Regions from separate parts of the Priestia sp. JV24 genome, predicted to be linked through region 3. Evidence: riboswitches for the same ligand, from Rfam matches in the RefSeq annotation. Region 3 holds a riboswitch; each other region holds the start of a gene.

Region 1 (3,250 bases), on a different contig from region 3:
TCTTCTAATTGCTGAATTAATGTTTGATAGTACTTAGCGCCGCCTTTTGCTAAGCGGTACCATGCTTTATTTCGACGCTGCGAAAGCCATGGACAAACAATTCCTGCTGCTGCATCAGTAGCTTGACCAGCATCTTTGCGATCTATCAATGTCACATCTGCTTCTGCTTTTGCTAAATGATATGCTGTAGAAGCTCCAAGTATCCCAGCTCCAACTACGATGTATGTTTTCATACCAAAACACCCTTTTCTTTCTTCTAGTATTCTCATGCTATATGTACGCAACTTTAGCATAGCAAAAAAAGAAGTCACATACTAGGTGAAGCTATTTTGAGCTTATTTTTACGTCCTTCGGCCTTTAACATATAGCTCCTTTCATCTCGTGAACAAAAGTGTTAAAAGTTCCTTTACGGAGATTATAGCAGGGTGAAGAAAGCCATAAATAGTGGTAGTACGTCTTTAACGCTGTTTCTTACGGCTTTTCTATTATAGTTTCTGAATAAAAGCGGAGAGAATAAAATTTCTATAATATGTAAATAAAAAGAAATAACCATTATTTTAAGGAGAGCGCATGCAATCTTCATTTGTATTATTTTTCATCATCCTTGGTTTACTATTTGGCAAGTGGCGAAGGTATCAAGAATACTATCCTACTTTGCTGTTTTGGGTCACGGGGAATTTGCTTTATGAAGTGCTGCTGTTTCATCACCGCGTATGGGTATTTTACCCTGTTGGTATTGATCACCTTTTTCTACCCGATCACCTAATGGTTTCCCTTGGAATAACCTTAATTATTTATCCGTTTGTTATACCGGTTTTTTTAGGAAGGCTGCCGCTGCATGTAAGCGGTAGCCTGTGGTGGATTCTTTTGTGGGCGCTTTTATTTACTGTGATTGAGTTCATTGCTTATGTTAATCACAGTATCACTCATCATTATGGATGGTCGCTGCTGTGCTCTTTTCTCTTCAATATTGTCACGTTCTCACTTTTAATCATTCATCAGAAGACAGCACTGGCTGCTTGGATTCTATCTGGAAGCTTCATAGCTTTCTTATTTATTTTTTTTGATATTCCTATGCCTTAACTTTTCATTGACTAGACGGAGAAAAAGGAAATATAATAGGAATTACATTTAAATATAATTTTCCTCTCTGAGAATAGAGGTGCATGAAATCAAGAGTCACTTATTGGAGACTAATGGAGTCTGTGAAGATAAGTAAAAGGGATTTCGTGCCGAAGTATATAAACATCCATTGTGTTCATATACTGGTTCAGTATTGAATAAATGCTGAGCTGTCACAAACCATTTGGTTTGTGGAGAGCTATTGAAGAGATGTTGATGCCTAGAATGTAATAATACTTTATTATTATGAAACCAAGACGCGTGAACATCACTTCACGGGTCTTTTTTGTGTTTTTCTACTGACCATCAAAGTTCAAAGTTATAGTTAAATGATTTAAATGGAGGGATACGAATTATGTACTTACATGGAACGAGTAAAATTAACAGCAACAATCATTTAGAAATTGGGCAGTGCGATACGGTCGAACTGAAAAAACAATACGGCACTCCTCTATACATCTACGATCAAGAATTAATTGAAACGAAATGCAAGGCCTTCCATTCAGCCTTTCGAAGAAGCGGATTTTCATATCAAATCGCCTATGCAGGGAAAGCATTTCTTTGTATGGAAATGGCTAGCCTTTTAACGAAGCTTGATATGTCACTAGATGTGGTCTCAGGAGGCGAATTATTTACAGCGCTTGAAGCTGGATATCCAGCTGAACGCATTCATTTTCACGGAAATAATAAAACGATTGAAGAAATGGAAATGGCTCTTGATGCAAATATTGGCTGTTTTGTTGTTGATAACTTTACCGAACTTGAAGTTTTGCATGCCTTAGCAGCTGAGCGCAAACAGAAAGCATCTATTCTTCTGCGTGTTACTCCAGGGATTGAAGCCCATACACATGAATATATTATGACCGGACAGGAAGATTCCAAGTTTGGATTTGGTCTTTCCAATGACCAAGCCATGAAAGCGGTAAGTTCTGCGTTAGAAAAGCCTTACTACGATCTTTTAGGCATTCATTGTCATATTGGTTCGCAAATTTTTGAAGTAGATGGTTTTTCTCGCGCCATTGATATTTTAACTGATTTCTTATTCAGCATTCGTGATAAAATGGAATTTGAAGTAAAAGTTTTAAACGTAGGTGGTGGTTTTGGTATTCGTTATACCGAAAGCGACTCTCCTCTTCCAGTTGAGTATTATGTAGATGCACTGACAGAAAAGCTAAGCCGCACGTTAACTGAACAGAATTATACTCTTCCAGAAGTCTGGATTGAGCCTGGAAGAAGCATCGTAGGAGAAGCAGGTACAACGCTTTATACAATTGGATCAACGAAGGAGATTCCAGGTGTACGAAAATACGTAGGAGTTGACGGCGGTATGACCGATAATATCCGTCCTGCTCTTTACGATGCAAAACATGAAGCTGTCTTGGCTAATAGAGTGACGGATAAAAAAGATGAAACAGTATCAATTGCGGGTAAATGCTGTGAATCAGGAGATATGCTTATTTGGGATATTGATTTACCGCGCGTTAATCAAGGAGATTTATTAGCAGTGTCCTCTACAGGTGCCTACAACTATTCAATGGCTAGCAATTACAACCGTATTCCGCGCCCTGCTGTTGTATTTGTAAAAAAGGGAGAAGCTCGTCTTGCTGTAGAGCGAGAAACATACGAAGATTTGGTGCGTAAAGATGTAAAGCCAGTCGTTACTACGTATGCAATGAGCAAATAATAGCTGTTCTTGCGTAGTAAAGAAGCTATTGTTGTTTGGAGGAAATCTAACTATGGTTTTAAGTGTATTTAAAACGTACAGATCATCGCTTATTCTGCTTCTCGCTATTTTAATTGGCGGGATAGCAGGATATGCTATTGGACCCGATGTGGCAGTCGTGAAGCCTTTTGGTGATTTGTTTCTCAATTTGATGTTCATGATTATCGTTCCCCTTGTCTTTTTTAGTGTGGCTTCGGCGATTGCAAACATGAACGAAATGAAACGTCTTGGTAAAATTATGCTAGGAATTGCCGTTGTGTTTGTCGCCACTGCTGCTGTTTCAGCCGTTTTAGGCTTTTTAGGCGCATCACTTTACAATCCGCTACATAATGTAGATACTTCTGCCATTAAAGAATTGATGGGTGACAGTGAAAATACAGCTGAAAAAATGACGCTTTTAAATCA
Region 2 (3,250 bases), on a different contig from region 3:
ACGATTGGTTACAGCTGTTATTTATTCGCCCTAAAGGAAGGTCCATCCAGTGTGGTTTATCCAATCATTAGTTTAAATTGTATTGTTGTTTTAATCGGGAGCTTAATTATCTTTAAAGAGAGACTTAAAAAATATCAATTAATAGGAATTATTCTTACTCTATGCGGAATCGTGTTGACTAAGATATAAGTTCTTGCACCAATACCGACAGAAGAATGAACATATAGTGAAATAGGTCTCCCTCTGGATGGCAACTGAAGATGTATATAGTATACATACATAAAAAAACAGAAAAACTCCCCCAATGCGTTAAGGGAGTTTTTCTATTTTTAGAAGTTAGCTAAATGATGATTCATCCATCTTGAGCTTTGGGTACCAATCTTGCCTTAATGTATCGATTGAATCGGTCGTTTTAGCTATGCTCTCTCTCCTAACCTGTTTTTATTTATTTCAACAGGTAGCGTTAATGCCGCTAGCTTGCAGAACTTTTTCTAGTGCACTTTGCTCTTTATTGCTTAAAGGAACCATTGGCAAACGAACACCGCCAACTTGTATTCCATTTAGATTTAATGCAGCTTTTACTGGTGAAGGACTTGGCTCAATAAATAATGCTCTCATAATTGGAAGCAGATTGCGATGTGTAGCAGCAGCTTTTTGGACATCGCCATTTTTGAAGGCATTAATCATTTCTTGCATATCATTGCCAATGATGTGGGAAGCAACTGAAATAACTCCTGCCCCGCCAATTGCTAATACTGGTATTGTTAACCCATCATCGCCGCTGTATAGTGTAAAGTCGCTAGGTGTTTTGCTAATAATCTCTGCCATGGCATCCAAGTTGCCACTTGCTTCCTTAATTGACACAACATTAGGGATCTCTGATAGACGAACAACTGTTTCAACAGAAATGTTAACTATGCTTCGCCCTGGGATATTATAAAGCATAACTGGTAGAGAGGTTGATTCGGCAATCGTTTTAAAATGCTGGTACAAGCCTTCTTGAGACGGCTTATTATAGTATGGAGCAACGAGCATAATACCATCGACTCCTGTTTCCTCTGCAAGTTTCGTTAAGCTCATCGAAGCTTGCGTGTTGTTTGAGCCAGTTCCAGCGATGACGTGGACTCTTCCAGCAGCAGCTTCTACAACACATTTGAATAATTCAATTTTTTCTTCTGTGGTTAATGTTGGAGACTCTCCAGTTGTACCAGCTACAACTAAGCCGTCTGTGCCATTTGTAATTAAATGCTCAACCAACGTTTTCGTCGCGTTAAAGTCAATTTCGCCATTCTGATCAAACGGGGTAACCATTGCTGTTAATACTTGGCCAAAATTCATAACTACACACCCTTTATAAAATTTTTAAAATTAGAGGGGTCAGAGCCATTCATAAGAAACGCAAAAAAGCAGCAACGAGGGATTCGTTGCTGCAGTAGAAACAATATTTATCAAAAATAGTTTCCGTGCGTAAGATAGCCCTCCATACAGTTTCCCATATGACAGTTCTGTATTTATTCAACAGCAGAACCAGCTTCAAGAACATGAGATTCTTTCAGCTTCGGCAAATACCCCTTTCCACAATTGTCATTGGATCTCATTCTCCTCAAATTGTATACTTATGATCTTTGCACCTCTATCCTCACTTCAAAAAATATTGAAATAAGAAAATATTTAATTGAATTTAATATAACAGTAAATTTCCTTTCACGCAAGAATCATTTAAGTATAATTTTATGGACACCATGTAATTAAGTCCTTACCCTTATTTTTGAGAGAATGCCTCCGGATTATTGACTCAAATCCAATCGACTACATTTAGTACTTTATAATATTCATTTTCTTTTGCGCTAATATAATAATCCTTTTGTTTATAGTTCATATCTCCAATCCTCTTTTGGTTATTTATGAACTATAAATTTTTTCATAAGATAGCATCAAATTTAGACTGTATCTCTTATTTCCTTATAACATCTACATTGATTTAAATAGTTTATAATATCTTGGTTATTTACTTCTTTGATATTATCTCCAAAAAGTTCAACGGCACTTTCTAAACGTTCCCTTTTATTATCAATCGTTAGTACATATCGAAGTGCATCAACTACTGGTGCATTATGGTATGTACGACGAACGAAATATTCTTCGATTGCCTTATTTAAGTATTCTGATTCAGCCTTTCTAAATTTAGTTTCTGACCTTTGAAGGTTCTTTACCTCCATCTCTAACATAAATCCCTCATCCTCTCCGATTTAATTTACTATTTTATTCCCCTACTAGAAGTAAAATAAAACTTAGTTTGTATACAAATAATATATTTTCTCAAAATAAAAAACACCTGTGAAGACAGATGTTTTTTGTAAACTTAACATATTAAAGGAGAAACGATTCGTCAGCAAAAGGAGGAATCTGATTAGGTACAGTATGTGCTCATTTTTCATATTTATACGTATTCGAATTAAAGAATAAAATGAGGTTAAGCAAACCCATTGATGTTCGATTTTTGTAAGGTTAAGGAATAGATTAATTTTTGACGAAGTGAGTTATAGAATGTAGTCAAGTTATTGGTGAGGAAATATAGCTTTATCTTTTAATTGATGCATCACAAGGACATACTAAAAAATGAGGTGATAACATGGAAATAAATCGAGCTAAACAAATTCTTTCTTCCCCCAAGGAAATTGATGTTCATTACCACGGAGTTCCTATTTGGATTAAAAGTGTAGATGAAACATCAAGTATAGCTACCGTTCATGCGAGAGGAACACATGATGAAGACCGTATGGTTCCAGTCCTTGATTTATAAGAAAAAAGAGGTGCAGCATGAAAGAGAAAAAAGAACCAAAACTTAGAAGTGGCGAGCTAGAAAATGCGGAACTAAAAGGCTATTATGGAATGGATCCTGAAACTAGCCTTCAATCTGTTAATTTTGCTACGACAGAGAACCCATACTTAAATGAGCATTATCAAGAAGATTCTAAAGAAAATGAATAAAAAGAGAAGAAAATAACCGACCCTTATTTCTTTTCTGTAGTTATGCATTTTTATTAAGTTGACAATAGAAGAGTTTTCAGATAACATATTTCGATTTCGGCTTATTCTTACTTTTGCAACGATATTACCTGACACCTAACCATTATAAAGAGCCACTTGTTTTACGCAAGTGGCTCTTTGCTACGTTGATTGAATACGCTTGACCCCTTAATAAATAATGGCAAAAAGCAATCTATAATTGATTTAGATTATTCTTTGA
Region 3 (3,250 bases):
CTTAAAGACGATAAGGGTTATCCCTTTATTAAGATTACAGCTGAAAAACAGCCCCGACTTGTTATTACAAGAAAAATAAAAAAAGATAAAGGGAAATACTTCGGTCCTTATCCTAACGTTCAAGCTGCAAATGAAACAAAGCGGCTTCTTGATCGCATTTATCCATTAAGAAAGTGCTCTACCATGCCAGACAGGCCTTGTTTGTATTACCATATCGGGCAATGCCTAGCTCCTTGCGTAAAAGAAGTAAAAGAAGAGCAAAACAAACAAATTATTGAAAATATCACGCGGTTTTTAAATGGTGGATATGAGCATGTCAAAACAGAGTTAACTGAAAAAATGTTAAAAGCTTCAGAAGAACTTGACTTTGAACGGGCTAAAGAATATCGAGATCAAATTGCTCATATCGAAGCGACAATGGAAAAGCAAAAAGTAACGTTTAATGATTTTGTTAATCGAGATGTGTTTGGCTATTCTTATGATAAAGGCTGGATGTGTGTTCAAGTTTTCTTTATTCGCCAAGGGAAGTTAATTGAGCGAGAAGTTTCTATGTTTCCTTTTTATAAAGAGCCAGAAGAAGATTTCTTAACTTTTATCGGTCAGTTTTATGCCAAAAATATTAAGCCAAAAGAAGTGATGGTTCCAGCAACGATTGATGCAGAGCTGGCTGAGAAATTAGTGGAAGTAGAGGTTCAGCATCCAAAGCGAGGCAAAAAGAAAGAATTAGTAGAACTTGCGTGTAAAAATGCAAAAATTGCGCTCGGTGAAAAATTCTATTTAATTGAACGAGATGAAGAGCGCACGGTTGGCGCAGTTGAACGGTTAGGAGAAGAGCTTGGAATTGCCGCTCCTTATCGGATCGAAGCATTTGATAATTCAAATATTCAAGGGACAGATCCCGTTTCTGCGATGATTGTTTTTGTTGATGGGAAACCGGAAAAGAAAGAATATCGCAAATATAAAATTAAGACGGTAAAGGGACCAGATGATTACAGTTCCATGAGAGAAGTCGTTCGCAGACGGTATTCCAGAGCGTTAAAAGAGGGTCTTCCGCTTCCAGATTTAATTGTTGTAGATGGAGGCAAAGGGCATTTAGCTGCAGTACAGGACGTTCTCGAAAATGAATTGGGACTTTTAGTGCCTACAGCAGGTCTTGTCAAAGATGATAAGCACAGAACCTCCAACCTGATGATTGGTGAGCCTCCTCAAATCATACCGCTTGAACGCAATAGTCAAGAATTTTATTTGCTTCAGCGAATTCAAGATGAAGTTCACCGCTTTGCGATTACCTTCCACCGTCAAGTGCGCTCTAAGTCTGCTTTTCAGTCTGTTCTGGACGATATTCCGGGAGTGGGCGAAAAGCGTAAAAAAGCTTTGTTAAAGTATTTTGGTTCCGTGAAAAAATTGAAAGAAGCAACGGTTGATGATATTCGAAATTCAGGTGTTCCTCAAAACATCGCTGAAAAAATTTATGAAACATTGCAAAAATAGTCTTGAAATAATAGAAAATATTTGATAAGCTATTAACTAATTTCATACGACACTTCATCAAATGAAGTGAAGATAGAGGTGCAAATTTAATCAGTACGTATCAGGAAGGGTATGAGCTCTTATGAATGATGCGGAAAGGGAAATTTGCCGAAGTGAACATTACCTCATAGTAATGATTGCTGGTTCTGCGTTGAATAAACGTAGGATTGTCAAGATGTAGATTCTTGGAGAGCTATCTCACGGCAGTGGACGGTTATGTTTTATAATTTTCGTTCGTTAAGCAATGAGAGCTCATCTCATTGCTTTTTTTATTGTCTGAGTAAAAAAATTTAGCTTCTCATCATCCTGCATATGCAAATTTATTGAAAAGGAATGAACAAAATTATGGCATTAATCGTTCAAAAATTTGGTGGAACATCTGTTGGTTCTGTTGAACGTATCCAAAATGTAGCAAACCGTGTTATTCAAGAAGCAGAGCGCGGTAACCAAGTAGTAGTTGTTGTATCGGCAATGGGCAAAACTACAGATGCACTGGTGAAATTAGCAAGTGATATTACGGACAGTCCAAGCAAACGCGAAATGGATATGCTTCTTACAACTGGAGAACAAGTAACGATTTCCCTGTTAACAATGGCCCTTCAATATAAAGGGTATGAAGCAACTTCGCTAACAGGTTGGCAAGCTGGTATCCAGACGGAAGCAGTTCACAGCAATGCACGAATCCAGCACATTGACACGACTCGTATTCAAAGCCAATTAGATAGAGGCCGAATCGTAGTAGTAGCTGGATTCCAAGGCTGTTCAGAAGATGGAAGCATTACAACATTAGGTCGAGGCGGCTCTGACACGACGGCAGTAGCTCTTGCCGCAGCATTAAAAGCTGCAAAATGTGATATTTATACAGACGTAACAGGAGTGTTTACGACAGATCCGCGCTATGTAGAAGATGCTCGTAAGCTTCACTCTATTTCATATGACGAAATGTTAGAATTAGCTAATTTAGGAGCAGGGGTGCTGCATCCGCGCGCTGTTGAGTTTGCAAAAAATTATCAGGTACCGCTAGAAGTGCGTTCAAGCTTAGAAAACGAGAATGGAACGATTGTTGAGGAGGAAGTTTCAATGGAACAAAACTTGGTCGTAAGAGGAATTGCGTTTGAAGATAATATTTCACGAGTAACAATTGAAGGGTTAAACAACGAGTTGCAAACTCTTTCTACTATTTTTACAGCATTAGCAAAAGAACAGTTAAATGTGGACATTATTATTCAAAACGTAACCGCTAATAATCGTCTCTCTATCTCATTTTCTATTAAAACCGTAGATGTAGACGCCGCTCTTGCCGTCTTAAAAGAGTATAAATCTACTTTAGGATATACGCGTATTGAACATGAAAGCGGTCTGGCTAAAGTATCAATTGTTGGCTCTGGCATGATTTCTAATCCAGGCGTTGCAGCGGAAATGTTTGAAGTGCTGGCAGGAGAGAAAATTGAAGTGAAGATGGTCAGCACGTCTGAAATTAAAGTATCTACAGTTGTACCGCATGCTGATATGGTAAAAGCTGTTGAGACGCTTCACATAGCATTTGAATTAGAAGAGCAGCAAGCAGTGCAAGTATAAAGAAGAGAAAAAAGACGTGGTATCTCCACGTCTTTTATATACGTATTTCCTACTTTTTATAACGCTCCGCGCGTGTTTCGGTAGGTAAGATATCTTTTCGGTCCCACTGCACGGAAATCAGCACTTTTCCGTTCTTTTCTTT

Evidence for each region. Region 3 has a riboswitch for lysine ahead of OK414_RS24730 (aspartate kinase). Riboswitches for the same ligand answer to the same signal wherever they lie in the genome.
Region 1: linked by a shared signal. The riboswitch ahead of lysA (diaminopimelate decarboxylase) and the one ahead of OK414_RS24730 (aspartate kinase) in region 3 are both predicted to bind lysine.
Region 2: linked by a shared signal. The riboswitch ahead of dapA (4-hydroxy-tetrahydrodipicolinate synthase) and the one ahead of OK414_RS24730 (aspartate kinase) in region 3 are both predicted to bind lysine.

What each region holds. Positions count from the first base shown of each region.
Region 1 is NZ_JAPCIN010000015.1:517,572-520,821, reverse strand. It holds gene OK414_RS11995 (NAD(P)/FAD-dependent oxidoreductase) at 1-233, opposite strand, end outside; gene OK414_RS11990 (CBO0543 family protein) at 571-1,083, shown strand; lysine riboswitch at 1,150-1,332, shown strand; gene lysA (diaminopimelate decarboxylase) at 1,478-2,806, shown strand; gene OK414_RS11980 (dicarboxylate/amino acid:cation symporter) at 2,859-3,250, shown strand, end outside.
Region 2 is NZ_JAPCIN010000012.1:533,877-537,126, reverse strand. It holds gene OK414_RS08420 (DMT family transporter) at 1-189, shown strand, start outside; gene dapA (4-hydroxy-tetrahydrodipicolinate synthase) at 451-1,338, opposite strand; lysine riboswitch at 1,466-1,644, opposite strand; gene OK414_RS08410 (hypothetical protein) at 1,941-2,228, opposite strand; gene OK414_RS08405 (H-type small acid-soluble spore protein) at 2,633-2,803, shown strand; gene OK414_RS08400 (hypothetical protein) at 2,821-2,991, shown strand; partial or broken gene OK414_RS08395 (DUF3243 family protein) at 3,240-3,250, opposite strand, start outside.
Region 3 is NZ_JAPCIN010000023.1:665,991-669,240, reverse strand. It holds gene uvrC (excinuclease ABC subunit UvrC) at 1-1,491, shown strand, start outside; lysine riboswitch at 1,557-1,734, shown strand; gene OK414_RS24730 (aspartate kinase) at 1,876-3,108, shown strand; gene OK414_RS24725 (YslB family protein) at 3,158-3,250, opposite strand, start outside.